DNA from 2 places in the Rhizobium sp. WSM1328 genome. Region 1 is predicted to be linked to the other one. Evidence: predicted binding sites of a transcription regulator. Region 1 holds the regulator's gene; the other holds the start of a gene.
What was found. The regulator PhoB, encoded in region 1, activates phosphate uptake and scavenging genes when phosphate is short. The targets are predictions, from matches to a motif close to TGTCATNNANCTGTCAT.
Positions count from the first base shown of each region.

Region 2: AC2444_RS20525 (DUF2794 domain-containing protein) is a predicted target of PhoB. The motif match lies at 6,032-6,048, and genes of this name have one in related genera.

Region 1 covers NZ_CM172788.1:177,279-185,488, forward strand. Annotated here, with positions in the region: gene AC2444_RS00900 (substrate-binding domain-containing protein) at 1-279, shown strand, start outside; gene pstC (phosphate ABC transporter permease subunit PstC) at 450-1,931, shown strand; gene pstA (phosphate ABC transporter permease PstA) at 1,928-3,250, shown strand; gene pstB (phosphate ABC transporter ATP-binding protein PstB) at 3,267-4,082, shown strand; gene phoU (phosphate signaling complex protein PhoU) at 4,127-4,840, shown strand; gene phoB (phosphate regulon transcriptional regulator PhoB) at 4,975-5,658, shown strand; gene AC2444_RS00930 (GcrA family cell cycle regulator) at 5,901-6,434, opposite strand; gene AC2444_RS00935 (aspartate aminotransferase family protein) at 6,855-8,054, shown strand; gene argF (ornithine carbamoyltransferase) at 8,097-8,210, shown strand, end outside.
Region 2 covers NZ_CM172788.1:4,121,532-4,129,741, reverse strand. Annotated here, with positions in the region: gene AC2444_RS20550 (heme ABC transporter permease) at 1-419, opposite strand, end outside; gene ccmB (heme exporter protein CcmB) at 468-1,127, opposite strand; gene ccmA (heme ABC exporter ATP-binding protein CcmA) at 1,180-1,827, opposite strand; gene acnA (aconitate hydratase AcnA) at 2,090-4,780, shown strand; gene AC2444_RS20530 (DUF1223 domain-containing protein) at 5,015-5,755, shown strand; gene AC2444_RS20525 (DUF2794 domain-containing protein) at 6,071-6,472, shown strand; gene AC2444_RS20520 (GNAT family N-acetyltransferase) at 6,479-7,036, opposite strand; gene AC2444_RS20515 (Bax inhibitor-1/YccA family protein) at 7,147-7,875, opposite strand; gene AC2444_RS20510 (ABC transporter permease) at 8,056-8,210, opposite strand, start outside.

The DNA.
Region 1 (8,210 bases):
AACAATGCCGACAAGCTCAAAGTTGCGAGCATGAGCGGTATCGTTCCGTCCACCGAAACGATCGCCAACGGCACCTACCCGGTTTCCCGCCCGCTGTTCTTCTACGTCAAGAAGGCACATCTCGGCGCTGTTCCGGGCCTGAAGGAATACGTCAACTTCTTCGTATCCGACCAGATGATCGGCCCCGACAGCCCGCTCGTCGAATACGGCCTCGTTGCCGCTCCGGACGCAGAGCGCGACGCAATCCGCAAGGACGTCGAAGCAGGCAAGTCCATGTAATCATTTTGCCGGCGCGGTCCTTCTTGGCCCGCGCCGGCGTTGCTTATGTCCCTGCGCGCCAGCGGTTCTGGAGCTGCAGGGTTGGAATTCCTTCTCCATGATTGGAAGCTGAAGGCAGGCTGATGAAGCTGCCGGGCTTTTTGGGGGCTATGGGCCTGGGGACGTAACGAATGAGCACATCCATCATACTTTTGTGCCTTGTGGTGATCGGTGCCGCCGCCTATCTGGTCGCGCGCATTCGTGCCACGGCGCTTGCCGGAGGCCGATCCTCCGCATTGCATTCACGGCCGGTCTATTACGGCGCCTATGCGGCGATCTGGGCAGTTCTTCCCGCCCTGCTCGTCCTCTGCCTCTGGCTCTCCATCAGCCCCGGCATCATCCAGTCCTCGGTTCGCGGTGCTTTCCCCGACGACATCAAAGCGCAAGCCGCAGTCGAGCAGGATCTCGGCTATTCGACGGTGGCGACGGTTGCCCGCGGCATGACGATGCTGACCTCGGATGAAACTGCCGCGGTCGCCAACGATCCGGCTGCCCTGCAGGCCAAGCTCCTCGAAAAGGGCGTGCCGCTTGCCAGCCAGCCGCTGCCTTACATGCTCGACGCCGCCAAAAAGCTCAACGCGATGAGCATGACGAGCCGCATCGCCATGACGGCGATCGTCTTCGCTCTCGCCGTTGCCGGCGCCTTCTATGCGCTGCGTTCCATCGCTCCGCGCTTCCGCGCCCGCAACCGGGTCGAGCGCGTCATGCTCTGGGGCCTGCTGCTTGCCTCCTCGATCGCCATCCTGACGACGATCGGCATCGTCTTCTCCATGCTGTCGGAAGCCGCCCGCTTCTTTGCGGCCGTTCCCGCCATGGACTTCTTCTTCGGCACCGTCTGGGATCCACGCTTTGCCGGCGCCGGCAGCTCGTCCTTCGGCCAGTTCGGCTTGATCCCGCTGCTGCTCGGCACGATCTATATCGGTCTGGTCGCCATGCTGGTCGCCGTGCCGGTCGGCCTCTTTGCCGCCATCTACATGGCCGAATACGCCTCGCCGAAGCTGCGCGGCGTCGCCAAACCGCTCCTCGAAGTGCTCGCCGGCATTCCGACGATCGTCTACGGCTTCTTCGCGCTCGTCACCGTCGGCCCGTTCCTGCGCGATTTCTCTGCCCAGATCAGCGGCCTTCTGTCCGGCAACTACAGCAACTTCATCCAGGCGCAGAGCGTTCTGACGGCCGGCATCGTCATGGGCATCATGCTGATCCCTTACGTCTCCTCGCTGTCGGACGACATCATCACCGCCGTGCCGCGGACCTTGCGTGACGGTTCGCTCGGTCTTGGTGCCACACGCTCCGAAACCATCAAGAAAGTGGTTTTGCCGGCCGCTCTTCCCGGCATTGTCGGCGCCTTGCTGATGACCGCCTCGCGCGCCATCGGCGAAACCATGATCGTCGTGCTGGCCGCCGGTGTCGCCGCCCGCATCCAGATCAACCCCTTCGAGCCGATGACGACGGTGACCGTCAAGATCGTCAACCAGCTGACCGGCGACCTTGAGTTCACCTCGCCGCAGACGCTGGTTGCCTTCGCCCTTGGCATCACCCTGTTCTGCATCACGCTTTGCCTCAATATCTATGCGCTCTACATCGTGCGCAAATACCGGGAGCAGTACGAATGACGGATATTGTTTCTCCCACATCAGGCGTCACCGTTTCCAAGGCGCCGGTGCGCCGCGATATCGGCATCAAGCGCCGCTATGCCGCCGAGCGCCGGTTCCAGGCCTATGGCATCGCCGCCATCACCTTCGGTCTCGTCTTCCTGTTCATCCTGCTGTGGACGGTGATCGGCAAGGGCTATACCGCCTTCCAGCAGACGGCGATCACCCTGCCGATCGAATTCTCCGAGAAGACGATCGACCCGAACAACAAGCGTGCGACCGACCCTTCGGTGTTGATCGCCGCCAATTATCCGGTTCTCCTGCGCGACGCGATCGTCAAGCAGCTGAACGTCAATGCCGCGAGCCGTCCCGATGTGCGCGATGCATCCGCCATGCTCTCCAAGGGTGCGCCGGTCCAGCTGCGCGACATGGTCGTCGCCGATCCGTCCATCATCGGCAAGACGGTCAATGTCACGGTGCTTGCCGACGCCAATGTCGACAGCGCCAACAAGGGCCAGATCGATCTGTCGGTCGATGAGAAGAACCGCAAGGTCAACGACAAGCAGGTCGGCTGGATGAACGAGTTGAAGGCGAGCGGCGCTCTCCACAAGCAGTTCAATACCGGCCTCTTCGTCAACGGCAATTCCAGCCGTCCGGAGGCCGCGGGCCTGGGCGTCGCCCTGATCGGCTCGCTCTACCTGATGCTGATCGTCCTCGTGCTTGCTCTGCCGATCGGCGTCGCCGCCTCGATCTATCTCGAGGAGTTCGCACCGAAGAACAAGCTGACGGACCTGATCGAGGTCAACATCAACAACCTCGCTGCGGTCCCCTCGATCGTCTACGGTCTGCTCGGTCTTTCCGTCTTCATCAACTTCATCGGCCTGCCGCGCTCGGCCTCGCTGGTCGGCGGCCTGGTGCTGACGCTGATGACCCTGCCGACGATCATCATCGCGACGCGCGCCGCCCTTCGCGCCGTGCCGCCGTCGATCCGCGCCGCGGCCCTCGGCCTCGGCGCTTCGAAGATGCAGATGGTGTTCCACCATGTTCTGCCGCTCGCCATGCCCGGCATCCTCACCGGCACGATCATCGGCCTGGCGCATGCGCTCGGCGAAACCGCGCCGCTGCTTCTGATCGGCATGGTCGCCTTCGTCGCCAACGCGCCGACGACACCGCTCGATCCCTCGACGGCTCTGCCCGTACAGGTCTATATGTGGGCCAACGAGGCCGAACGTGCCTTCGTTGAGCGTACTTCGGGTGCCATCATCGTCCTGCTCCTGTTCCTGATCGTCATGAACATGGGCGCCATCCTCTTGCGTCGTCGCTTCGAGCGCCGCTGGTAAACGGAGTTACAAGATCATGAACATGTTGACGGAAGCTGCAGTTGAAAAGGCGCTGGATCACAAGATGAGCAACGTCCCGTATAAGATGATCGGAAAGGATGTCTCGGTTTACTACGGCGAAAAGCGCGCGCTATTCGATGTGAACCTGAACATCCGCGAAAACACCGTAACCGCCCTGATCGGCCCGTCCGGCTGCGGCAAGTCGACCTTCCTGCGTAGCCTCAACCGCATGAACGACACGATCGACGGCTGCCGCGTCACCGGCAAGATCACGCTGGATACCGACGATATCTATGATCCCGATATCGACGTCGTCGAACTTCGTGCCCGCGTCGGCATGGTCTTCCAGAAGCCGAACCCGTTCCCGAAGACGATCTATGAAAACGTCTCCTATGGCCCGCGCATCCATGGCCTTGCCAAGTCGAAGGCCGATCTCGACCAGATCGTCGAGACCAGCCTGCAGCGCGCCGGTCTCTGGAACGAGGTCAAGGACCGCGTGCACGAATCCGGCACCGGCCTGTCGGGCGGTCAGCAGCAGCGCCTCTGCATTGCCCGTGCCGTCGCCGTCAGCCCGGAAGTCATCCTGATGGACGAGCCCTGCTCGGCGCTCGACCCGATCGCCACCGCCAAGGTCGAGGAGCTGATCCACGAGCTGCGCGAGAACTACACGATCGTCATCGTCACCCATTCCATGCAGCAGGCCGCGCGTGTTTCGCAGCGCACCGCCATGTTCCACCTCGGCAATCTCGTCGAGGAGAACGACACCGACAAGATGTTCACCAATCCCGACGATCCGCGCACCCAGGACTATATCATGGGTCGCTTCGGCTGATTTTGGCGTCACCAAGCCTTTCCGTTATTCGAGGATAAAGCCCCATGGCATCGACACATATTTATTCTGCCTATGATGATGATCTGAAGTTCCTGTCCAGGCGGATTTCCGAAATGGGCGGCCTGGCCGAGCAGATGGTCGCCGAAGCCGTACGGGCGCTCGTCAACGGCGATACCGCGCTGGCGCAGAAGGTCATCTCCGACGATGTGATCCTCGATCACGCCGAACGCGAAATCGGCGACAAGGCGATCGTCACCATCGCCCGCCGCCAGCCGATGGCCGCGGACCTGCGCGAAATCATGGGTTCGATCCGCATCGCCGCCGATCTCGAACGCGTCGGCGACCTCGGCAAGAACACTGCCAAGCGCGTCATCGCCGTCCAAAGCACCGGCGTTCCCCGCAAGCTCGCCCGCGGCCTCGAGCATCTGTCCGAGCTGGCGCTCGTCCAGCTCAAGGAAGTGCTCGACGTCTACACCAATCGTTCCGCCGACAAGGCGAATGCGATCCGCGAACGCGACAACGAGATCGACGCGATGTACACCTCGCTGTTCCGCGAGCTCCTGACCTACATGATGGAAGATCCGCGCAACATCACCAGCTGCACGCATCTTCTCTTCTGCGCCAAGAACATCGAGCGCATCGGCGACCACGCCACCAACATCGCCGAGACGATCTATTACATGACGACAGGCGCGCAGCCGGAAGGCGATCGGCCGAAGGACGACAGCGCCAACACCGTCGGCGCGGTCACCGAATAACTGCCCACACCCCGCCGCTTGCGTGCGCGCCCGTCCGGGCGCGCAAAGAGGTCGCAGCCAATTTTTAAATTTGCGCAGGATGCATTGCTTAAATCACCCTGGTTTAAGGATTATGCGCGAGGAGACCGACACGCATGATCCCGAGAGTTGCAGTTGTTGAAGACGAGGAAGCCCTCAGCGTGCTTCTTCGCTACAATCTCGAAGCGGAAGGCTTCGAGGTCGATACCATCCTTCGTGGCGACGAAGCCGAAATGCGGCTTCAGGAGCGCACGCCCGATCTTCTCATCCTTGATTGGATGCTGCCCGGCGTCTCCGGCATCGAGCTCTGCCGGCGCCTGCGCATGCGGCCGGAGACCGAGCGTCTGCCGATCATCATGCTGACGGCGCGCGGCGAAGAGAGCGAGCGTGTCCGCGGATTGTCGACGGGCGCCGACGATTATGTCGTCAAGCCCTTTTCGACCCCCGAACTCGTTGCCCGCGTCAAGGCGATGCTGCGTCGCGCCCGTCCCGAGGTGCTGTCGACGGTGCTGAAATGCGGTGACATCGAGCTCGACCGTGAGACCCATCGCGTCCATCGCAAGACCCGCGAAGTCCGCCTCGGCCCCACCGAATTCCGCCTGCTGGAATTCCTGATGTCGTCGCCGGGCCGGGTCTTCTCCCGCTCACAGCTGTTGGATGGTGTCTGGGGCCACGATATCTATGTCGACGAGCGCACCGTCGACGTCCATGTCGGCCGCCTGCGCAAGGCGCTGAATTTCTCCAACATGCAGGACGTCATCCGCACCGTCCGCGGCGCCGGTTATTCGATGGAAGCCTGAGGGCTTTCATCTGAGCCTGCTGAGCCCTGGCAAAACCCGCGACGTCATCCTCGGCCTTGTGCCGAGGATCTGCGCACGCCAAATGAAGTATTTGAAAATAAAGTTTTTTCCCTCAAGTAGTTGAGGTGATCAGATGCTCGGCACAAGGCCGAGCATGACGGAGGGAAACCTGAGCTTCCATCCGCGCATAAAAAAACGGGCCACTCGGCCCGTTTTCTGCATTCTAACGATGGTCAGCCCGTTCAGCTGGCCCGCGCCGCTGCCCGGCGGCGTTCATTCACCGGCTGGTAGGCAAGCTTCTGGTGATAACCGCAATAGGGCGAATTGTCGGGGGACTCGCAGCCGCAGAAATGGAAGTCATCCTTCAGCGGATCGCCGACCGGCCACTTGCAGGTGCGTTCGGTCAGTTCCGTCAGGCCGAGGCGGCGGGAAATCGGCACCACCACATTGCCTCTCGGCACGTATTCCATTTCCTCGATCGTTTCGATCTCGATCTCTTCCTTCAGCATCGTCGCGCCCTGCTGGCGGGTGACGGTGCGGGTGGTGATGCGAGAGGCGAAGTTCGGCGCGCGCGGCGCCGATGTATTGCGCTTCGGCGTTCGCGCCGCGGTGTTGGTGCCGCCGGCCTTGGCACGGCCGGGAAGGCACAGCCGGTGCACTTTACCGATGACCGCGTTTCGGCTGACACCGCCAAGTTGTGCCGCGATCTGGCTCGCGCTCAGTCCTTCGGCCCAAAGCTTCTTGAGTTTCTCGACCCGCTCGTCTGTCCAGTTCATGCCCTGTCTCCACCTTTTGCGTTGGTGATGGCAGAATCCCTCACCGTTGTCCCGGGAGCTCCGAAACAAGAAACGCTTGATCAATTTTGGTGACTAGTTCCGCCGCATGCAGTCTAGTAATTGATCTTTAACCTAGTGTGAGCCTGACTCCGTGACAAGAGTCGCATGAATCCGGATGAATCGAATTCGTAGTTTTCCCCAACTTGCTGTCCCTGCGTGGCATTTCTGCAATAATGCCTGTTGAAGACTGAAAATGCCGCTGTACACCTGTGCTGCATACGCTAAGGGCGCCGTTTTGTTGACATTGCAGCGCGAAAAGGAAATAGTGCCACTCGCCGCCGCAAGGCGGCATTTTTGATTTTTCGGGCCTGGTTTCCTTAGCCGGAGTCATTGCCCGGCAACTTTGATGGAGATCGCGCCATGGCTGAAGCCGCGCCGCTTTATGACACCTATTCTCGTGCCCCGCTGCGGTTCGAGCGAGGCGAGGGCGTATGGCTGATCACCGAAACTGGCGAGCGATATCTCGATTTCGGCGCCGGCGTCGCCGTCACCTCCGTCGGCCACAGCAATCCGCATGTGGTCGGCGCACTGAAGGAGCAGGCAGACAAGGTCTGGCACCTGTCGAACATCTATGAGATCCCCGGCCAGGAGCGTCTGGCAAAACGGCTGACGGACGCTACCTTCGCCGACAAGGTGTTCTTCACCAATTCGGGCGCCGAGGCGCTCGAATGCGCGATCAAGACGGCGCGCCGCTACCAGTTTTCCAAGGGCCATCCCGAGCGCTTCCATATCATCACCTTCGAAGGCGCCTTCCACGGACGGACGCTGGCGACGATCGCCGCCGGTGGCCAGGAAAAATATCTCGAAGGTTTCGGCCCCAAGGCGCCGGGTTTCGATCAGGTGGCTTTCGGCGACATCGAAGCGGTCCGCGCCGCGATCACCGATGCCACGGCTGGCATCCTCATCGAGCCGGTGCAGGGCGAGGGCGGCGTCCGTCCTGCCACGCCTGAGTTCATGAAGGCGCTTCGCCAGCTCTGCGACGAGAACGGCCTGCTGTTGATCCTCGACGAAGTCCAGACCGGCGTCGGCCGCACCGGCAAGCTCTTCGCCCATGAATGGTCGGGCGTCACCCCCGACATCATGGCTGTCGCCAAGGGCATCGGCGGCGGTTTCCCGCTCGGCGCCTGCCTTGCCACATCAGAGGCCGCCTCCGGCATGAAGGCCGGTACGCATGGCTCGACCTATGGCGGCAATCCGCTTGCCATGGCCGTCGGCAGCGCCGTGCTCGACATCATCCTTGCCGATGGCTTCCTCCAGCAGGTGCGCGACGTAGCACTTGTCTTCCGCCAGGGCCTCGCCTCGCTGAAGGATCGTTATCCCGATGTGATCGAGGACGTGCGCGGCGAAGGGCTTTTGCTCGGCATCAAGGCTGCCGTTCCCTCAGCCGAACTGCTGCAGGCGATCCGCGCCGCCCATCTGCTCGGCGTGCCTGCCGGCGACAATGTCATCCGCCTTCTTCCGCCGCTCGTGGTCACCGCCGAGGAAGCCCGCGAGGGCCTTTCCCGCGTCGAGCGCGCCGCCGAGAGCATTCGCGCCTCCAAGGTCAAGAAGACGGCTTGAAGAAATTGCCGCCTTCGGGCGCAGCACAGGTAAGAAGACGATATGAGCCCTAAACACTTCCTCGATCTTTCGGCGGTCACATCAGCCGATCTCAGAACGATCATGAACGATGCGCTCGCCCGCAAGCAGGCCTTCAAGGCGGGCCAGGGCGACAAG
Region 2 (8,210 bases), 810 kb from region 1:
AGAACGAAGACGGAGGTCAGCCGTGCATCCCAGACCCACCAGGTGCCCCACATCGGCTTGCCCCAGAGCGAACCGGTGACGAGTGCAAGCAGGGTAAAGGCGGCGCCGAGCGGGGCTGCGGCTTTGGCGGAGACATCGGCCAGCGGATGGCGCCAGACCAGCGTGCCGATCGCCGAGACGCTCATGATCGTATAACACATCATCGAAAGCCAGGCCGAGGGCACATGCACATACATGATGCGCACGGTCTCGCCCTGCTGGTAATCGCCTTCGGTGGCGAAGCTTAGATAGAGGCCGACCGCGAAACAGAGTGCGGTGATGCCGGCCAGCCACGGAATGGCGCGCGCCGCCAGCGCCAGAAACCGCGTCGGGTTGGCGAGGTCACTGAATTTGCTAATGGCAAGGCTCGTTTCGCTCATGTCCGCTTCCTTACCTTGAACCGGCTTTTCCCGCAATCGAACGGCCCATCAATCCGCTGTGTTTCGTAGCGCCAGGGCGGCGGCTGCCGGGCCGATGACCGCGAAGAAGAGCGTCAGGGCAATGAGGATCAGGAAGGGTGGCAGGAAGGGGGCGGGATCCTCGACTGCGGCATAGGTGGCGCTGACGCCGAAGATCAGCACCGGAATGGTCAGCGGCAGCACGAGGATCGAGACCAGCAGGCCGCCGCGGGGCAGCGCCACGGCAACGGCAGCACCCACGGCGCCGATGAAGGTGATGGCGGGCGAGCCGACCAGCAGCGTCAGCATGGTCGCGCCGATCGCCGTCTCGTCCATGTTCATGAAGAGGCCGAGCAACGGCGAGGCGATAACGAGCGGCAGGCTGGTGGCGGTCCAATGGGCAAGGCATTTGACCAGCACGGTCAGGACCAGGGGCGTTTCCTGAATCAGCATCAGGTCGAGCGATCCGTCGTCGCGTTCGGCCTGGAACAGGCGGTCGAGGCCGAGAAGGGCGGCGAGCAGCGCGCCGATCCAGACGATGGCGGGGCCGATACGCGACAGCAGCTTGAGATCGGGACCAACGCCGAAGGGAATGACGGCGACGATGGTCAGGAAGAACAGCACGCCGATCAGCGCACCGCCGCCAGCGCGAATCGAGAGCTTCAGGTCGCGGAGAAAGAGGGCGGTCATGCGCGGCGGCTCTCTGCATGTGCGGTGGACGGGGTAGCTACGTCGAAAAGCATCAACCCCATACCCCATGATCCACACCGGCAAAGCCCGTCATCTTCAATTCCTGCGAATTCCTCAGCCCCAGCGGCTGATGCGTTGCCGCCAGCACGATGCCGCCCCTTGCCAGATACGCCGTGATCAAATCGGCAAGCAGCCCGTCGGCGTTGGCATCGAGTGCCGCGGTCGGCTCGTCGAGGATCCAGACGGGACGGTGGGCGACGAGCAGTTTGGCGAAGGCTATCCGGCGCTGCTGGCCGGCGGAGAGATAACCGAAGGGAAGGTGGGTGATGCCGGAAAGGCCGACGGCGTCAGCGGCGTCCTCGACGGAAAGGGCGGCAGCGGAGCCTGTATTGCCGAGAAAGCTGCGCCAGAAATCGAGGTTTTCTGCAACCGTAAGTTCGTTCTTCATCGCATTTCTATGACCGAGGTAGTGGCTTACTTCGCCGGCATGTCTGTCTGCCCCGCTCTCTCCATCGTGAAATTTGACGGTGCCTTTTTCCGGCCTGAGGAGGCCGGCCACGACACGCAACAAAGTGGACTTTCCCGATCCATTTCTACCGGTCAGGACAAGCGCCTCGCCGGCTGCCAAGTGAAAGGAAATGTTAACGAAAATGAGATCCTCACCGCGCCTTGCAGCCAGATTTTCGGCGGTGAGATGCATGCGTCGGCTCTTTCTTGGTTTCGGCTCGCGGAGGGGTCAAAAAATGTCCGATTTTGACTGTGCTCGGGTATGGCAAGTTTTTAGGAAATTATCTATAAGACCTGCAACCACGCCAGCGGTCGGCGTGAATTTCATCCTTGCGCCGAACTTGGAGCGTCTGTTCCACGTGCGGACAGCGGAAATGGCCGTACCCGCATCCTGATGTGCATTAAGTGCATAGGCGTTCGCACGACTGTGTTGGCTATCAGAAACGGGGTATCTCGTGTCTAAATCTCTTGACAGTTTCAATTGTCGTTCCACGCTTTCCGTCAACGGGAAGGACTATGTCTATTACAGCCTGCCCAAGGCTGAGGCAAACGGTCTGGCCGGCGTGTCGAAGCTTCCCTATTCGATGAAGGTGCTGCTCGAAAACCTGCTGCGCTTCGAAGACGGCCAGTCGGTCACCAAGGAGCACATCCTGGCTGTCGCCGAATGGCTGAACAACAAGGGTGCGGTCGAAAACGAAATCGCCTATCGCCCGGCGCGTGTGCTGATGCAGGACTTCACCGGCGTTCCCGCCGTCGTCGATCTTGCCGCGATGCGCGACGCGATGGTGTCGCTCGGCGGCGATCCCGAGAAGATCAACCCGCTCGTTCCCGTCGATCTCGTCATCGACCACTCCGTCATCGTCGACGAATTCGGCACGCCGCAGGCCTTCGCCCGCAACGTCGAGCTGGAATACCAGCGCAACGGCGAGCGCTACCGTTTCCTGAAGTGGGGCCAGCAGGCCTTCAAGAATTTCCGCGTCGTGCCTCCCGGCACCGGCATCTGTCATCAGGTCAATCTCGAATATCTCGGCCAGACCGTCTGGACCAAGGAAGAGGACGGCGAGACGATCGCCTATCCGGATACTTGCGTCGGCACCGACAGCCACACGACGATGATCAACGGTCTCGGCGTTCTCGGCTGGGGTGTGGGCGGTATCGAAGCGGAAGCTGCGATGCTCGGCCAGCCGGTCTCGATGCTGCTGCCCGAAGTCATCGGCTTCAAGCTGACCGGCAAACTCAAGGAAGGCGTCACGGCGACCGACCTCGTTCTCACCGTCGTGCAGATGCTGCGCAAGAAGGGCGTCGTTTCGAAGTTCGTCGAATTTTTCGGCCCCGGCATGGACAACATGCCGCTCGCCGACCGCGCGACGATCGGCAACATGGGCCCGGAATACGGCGCGACCTGCGGCTTCTTCCCGGTCGACGGCGAAACCATCAACTACCTCACCATGTCCGGCCGCACGCATGACCGGATCGCCCTCGTCGAAGCCTATTCGAAGGCCCAGGGCATGTGGCGTGAGGGCGACGGTTCCGAGCTCGTCTTCACCGATACGCTGGAACTCGATCTGAACGATGTCGTGCCGTCGATGGCCGGCCCGAAGCGTCCGGAAGGCCGCATTTCGCTTGAGAACATCGCGACCGGTTTTGCCGGCTCGATGGATGCCGACTACAAGAAGCCCGGCCAGTTGAACAACCGCTATGCCGTCGAAGGCACCGACTTCGATCTCGGCCATGGCGATGTGGCGATCGCCGCCATCACGTCGTGCACCAACACCTCCAACCCGTCAGTGCTGATCGCCGCCGGCCTTCTTGCCCGCAACGCCGTTGCCAAGGGACTGAAGACGAAGCCGTGGGTGAAGACCTCGCTGGCACCGGGAAGCCAAGTCGTCGGCGAATATCTCGCCAAGTCGGGCCTGCAGGCCGACCTCGACAAGCTTGGCTTCAACCTCGTCGGTTTCGGCTGCACCACCTGCATCGGTAATTCCGGCCCGCTGCCGGCACCGATCTCGAAGACGATCAACGACAAGGGCCTTATCGTTTCCGGCGTTCTGTCCGGCAACCGCAACTTCGAAGGCCGCATCTCGCCCGACGTGCAGGCGAACTATCTCGCATCCCCGCCGCTGGTCGTCGCTTATGCGCTTGCCGGCACGGTGCAGACGGATCTGACCAAGGAGCCGATCGGCGAGGACCAGAGCGGCAACCCGGTTTATCTCAAGGACATCTGGCCGACCTCGAAGGAAGTTCAGGAATTCATCCTGAAATACGTGACCCGCGAGCTTTACGAAAGCAAGTATGCCGACGTCTTCAAGGGCGACGTCAACTGGCAGGCCGTTCAGATCCCGCCGGGCCAGACCTATGCCTGGGACGACAATTCGACCTATGTGCAGAACCCGCCCTACTTCGTCGGCATGGGCAAGAAGGGCAGCGGCGTTTCCGACATCAAGGGCGCCCGCGTCCTCGGCCTGTTCGGCGACAAGATCACCACCGACCACATCTCGCCCGCCGGTTCGATCAAGGCGGCATCGCCGGCCGGCGCCTACCTCATCGACCACGACGTCGCCGTTGCCGACTTCAACCAGTACGGCACGCGCCGCGGCAACCATGAAGTGATGATGCGCGGCACCTTCGCCAATATCCGCATCCGCAACCACATGCTCGGCCCGAACGGCAAGGAAGGTGGCTACACCATCCATTACCCGTCGAAGGAAGAGACCTCGATCTACGACGCCGCGATGCAGTACAAGCAGGAAGGCGTGCCGCTCGTCATCTTCGCCGGTGTCGAATATGGCAATGGCTCCTCCCGCGACTGGGCTGCCAAGGGCACCAACCTGCTCGGCGTCAAGGCGGTGGTCGCCCAATCCTTCGAGCGCATCCATCGCTCGAACCTGGTCGGCATGGGCATCATCCCCTTCGTCTTCGAAGAGGGCACGACCTGGCAGAGCCTCGGCCTCAAGGGCGACGAACTCGTCACCATCGAAGGTCTGGAAAAGATCAAGCCACGCGAGAAGAAGATCGCCAGGATCACCTATGGCGACGGCACCGTGAAGGAGGTTCCGCTGCTGTCGCGCGTCGATACGCTCGACGAGGTAGTCTACCTCAACAATGGCGGCATCCTGCAGACGGTTCTGCGCGACCTCGCTGCCTGATTTTTAAGACACTCACATGATAATGGCCGCCGGAGAGCAGTTTCCGGCGGTTTTTCTTTGCGGCGACAGTCTTTAAACGGGGCTCACGATGATTTGTTTTACGCAAGTTCCCGTCTAGCTACGTCTCACCCGTTCGTGACTTTTCGTTTGAACCCGGAAGGATTATTCGTACGTTCATATGTCAGGGCCTCCGGTTCCAACATGCCGTCGGCGCTGAAAAAGAGGTGCAGGTGAATGTCCCCCCGTTTTTTGATTCCGCTGATCGCCGGCGTTGTTCTCTCGGGCCCGTTGCAGGCCGAAGACGGCACACCGAAAGGTGTCGTCGAACTCTTCACGGCGCAGGGCTGCTCCTCCTGTCCTCCTGCTGATGCCGCTTTCCGCAAGCTGGTGAACCAGGGCGATGTCATCGCGCTCGCCTATCATGTCGATTACTGGAACTATCTCGGTTGGGCCGATACGCTGAGTTCCAAGGAAAATACCGAGCGGCAGTATGGCTATGCCAAGACAATGGGCCGCAGCAACGTCTACACGCCGCAGGCGATCGTCAATGGACGCGGCCATCTGGCCGGCGCCGATCTCAATGGCATCAACAGCCAGATCGACACCTATAGCAGCGAAGGCAATGGGCTGACCGTTCCGATCAGTGCCGCGATGCGCGGCGATGAGCTGGAGATCAAGATCGGCGCGGGACAGGGCAAAGCCAATGTCGTGATGGTCTATTTCGACAAGGAAAAGACCATCGACGTCGAAAAGGGCGAGAACAGCGGCCAGAAGATCTCCTATCTCCACAGCGTCACCAATGTCGAAACCGTCGGCATGTGGGACGGCAAGGCGACCAGTCTGACGCTGCCGGCCAGCGTGCTGCAGCGGCCGCAGCTCGAGGGCTGCGCGATTCTGCTTCAATCGGCAACCGCAGACGGCGATCCGGCTGCGATCCTTGGCGCGACCGTGGTGATGGCTGGCAAAAATATCTGAAATTTCATCCGGCTGCGGATGAAATGCTGGGGCGGCCCGGCCGAGCGTATTCGGGGCTGGGGTTAAGGTCGATACGCTCCGCCGGGCCCTTTGGCGCGCTGGCGCCAAACTGGAGCTCATAAATCTCCTGCAAATGAGGCGCTGTTTTGACTGAAATGCGGCGCTGCGGAGAAAGCGTTGGCCTGCCCAGCGCCCTTGCCCGAGAGACGCGCGGCGCTGTAGTGCGGCTGAATGTGACAGCCGGCACTCTTGCAATTTGCGGCAGCTCGGGCAAACTGTCACTCTCCTGTCATATGTGGAGGCCTTGTGAGACTGATGACAGATCAGCCGGATTTGCGACACGGCGAAAGCCGTTCCGTCGACCACAGTTCCTCAGTCGTCGTCGATCTCAGGGAATACAAGCAAAGCAAGGACCCGCTTCCGGTGACCTTCCACCGGCGCGAACTGGACGCGATCCTCTGGATCTACGGTCGGATGGTCGGTGATGGTGAATGGCGCGACTACGCCATCGATCACCTGAAGGACAGGGCGGTCTTTTCCGTTTTCAAGCGTTCCGGTGAAATGCCGCTCTTCCGCATCGAGAAAAACCCGAAGCTCGCCGCCAAGCAGGGCGCCTATTGCGTGATCAGCGTCAACGGCACGATCCTGAAGCGCGGTCACGAGCTGAACCAGGTGCTGAAGGTCTTCGACAAGGCCCTGAAGCTCGTCGACAAGTAAACCATATCAGCCGTTAAACAGCGTGCCGGGATAGGTCGACGGGTCCGGATCTGCGCTCATACCCTCACCGAGGGCGCGCTGCATGAACATCGTATCCAGCCAGCGGCCGTGTTTGTAGCCGGTGCCCTTCATCAGACCAACCTCCTCGAAGCCGGCCGTGCGATGAAGCGCGATCGAGGCGGGGCTGGCGCCGCCGATGACGGCTGCCATCTGACGAAAGCCGAGGGTGGTGCAACGGATGATCAGTTCGGCGAGCAGCGCCTTGCCGATGCCGCGGCCGCGGGCTTGCGGCGCCAGATAAATCGAATCCTCGACCAGCCAGCGATAGGCAGGACGCGTGCGGAAGGCCGAGGCGTAGGCGTAGCCGAGCAAGGCCCCGTCCGTGCCGATGGCTGCGATATAGGGATATTGCTGGCCGACGATGGCCGCAAAACGTTGCGCCATCTCGGCCTCGGAGGGCGGGACGATCTCATAGCTCGCGACGCCGTTCAGGACCGATTCGCGATAGATATCGGCAATGGCGGGAATATCGGCGTTCGAAGCATCGCGCAGGAGGAAGGACATTTCAGCAGCATATCCATAAGGGCGGCAGGGGCTTTCTAAAACCATTCCGTGAAAGCCTGCGCAACAAAAAAGGCGGCCGAAGCCGCCTTTTCGATCTCAGTCTGCCCTGCTTATTTACGGTTGCCCATGAACTGCAGCAGGAACATGAAGAGGTTGATGAAGTCGAGATAGAGCGTCAGCGCACCCATGATCGCCTTGCGGCCGGCCACGGCGACGTCATCGGCTTCCAGGTACAATTCCTTGATCCGCTGCGTATCGTAGGCCGTGAGGCCTGCGAAGATCAGTACGCCGAGTACCGAGATCGCGAACTGCACGGCGGACGACGCCAGGAAGATGTTGACGATCGAGGCGATGATCAGGCCGAAAAGACCCATCATCAGGAACGAGCCCATCGCCGACAGATTACGCTTTGTCGTGTAGCCGTAAAGCGACAGCGCGCCGAACGAGGCGGCGGTGACGAAGAAGGTCTGAACGACGCTCTGACCCGTGTAGATCAGGAAGATCGACGAGAGCGACAGGCCGACGAGCGCGGCGTAGACCGCAAAGGTCGTCTGGGCGGCGGCCACCGTCATCGTATTGATCCGGAAGCTCAGGAAGAACACCAGAGCCAGCGGCGCCAGAATGACAACCCACTTCAGCGGGCTTACATAGATCGCCTGACCGAAAGCGGTCAGCTCACCATTGGCGAAGGCGAATTGGAACGACAGATATGCGGCCACACCGGTGATCGCCAGACCCAGCGCCATCAGGTTGTAGACCTTGAGCATATAAGCGCGCAGGCCTTGATCAATCATCTCGCCGGTCTGAGCGCGGCTTTGATAGTTACGAAGATCAGCCATAGTTTCCTCTTACAAGCTCCGATGGAAATACGGTGTCGGGGTTTTCGACCCGGGCGCCGCTGCGGAGCTCCAGCATGCCTGCGGATAATATGAGGCTTTCGCCCTTTGCAAACAAGAGGCTTGCAAAGGCTCGATCGGTTAAATCGCCGTAAGGTGAAGGGTTTGGGTGCCGCTGCCCGGTCAAAGCTCGCGCAAGACGGGTGCCGCCTTCTGCCCGAGGATGCGCCAGGTGCCGATCAGGCCGATGCCGACGGTCAGGACGAGCGCGGTGACAAGCGTCAGTCCCGCGACGTCGGGCAGAAAGGTCGAGGGCAGACGCATGATGCGGGCGACGA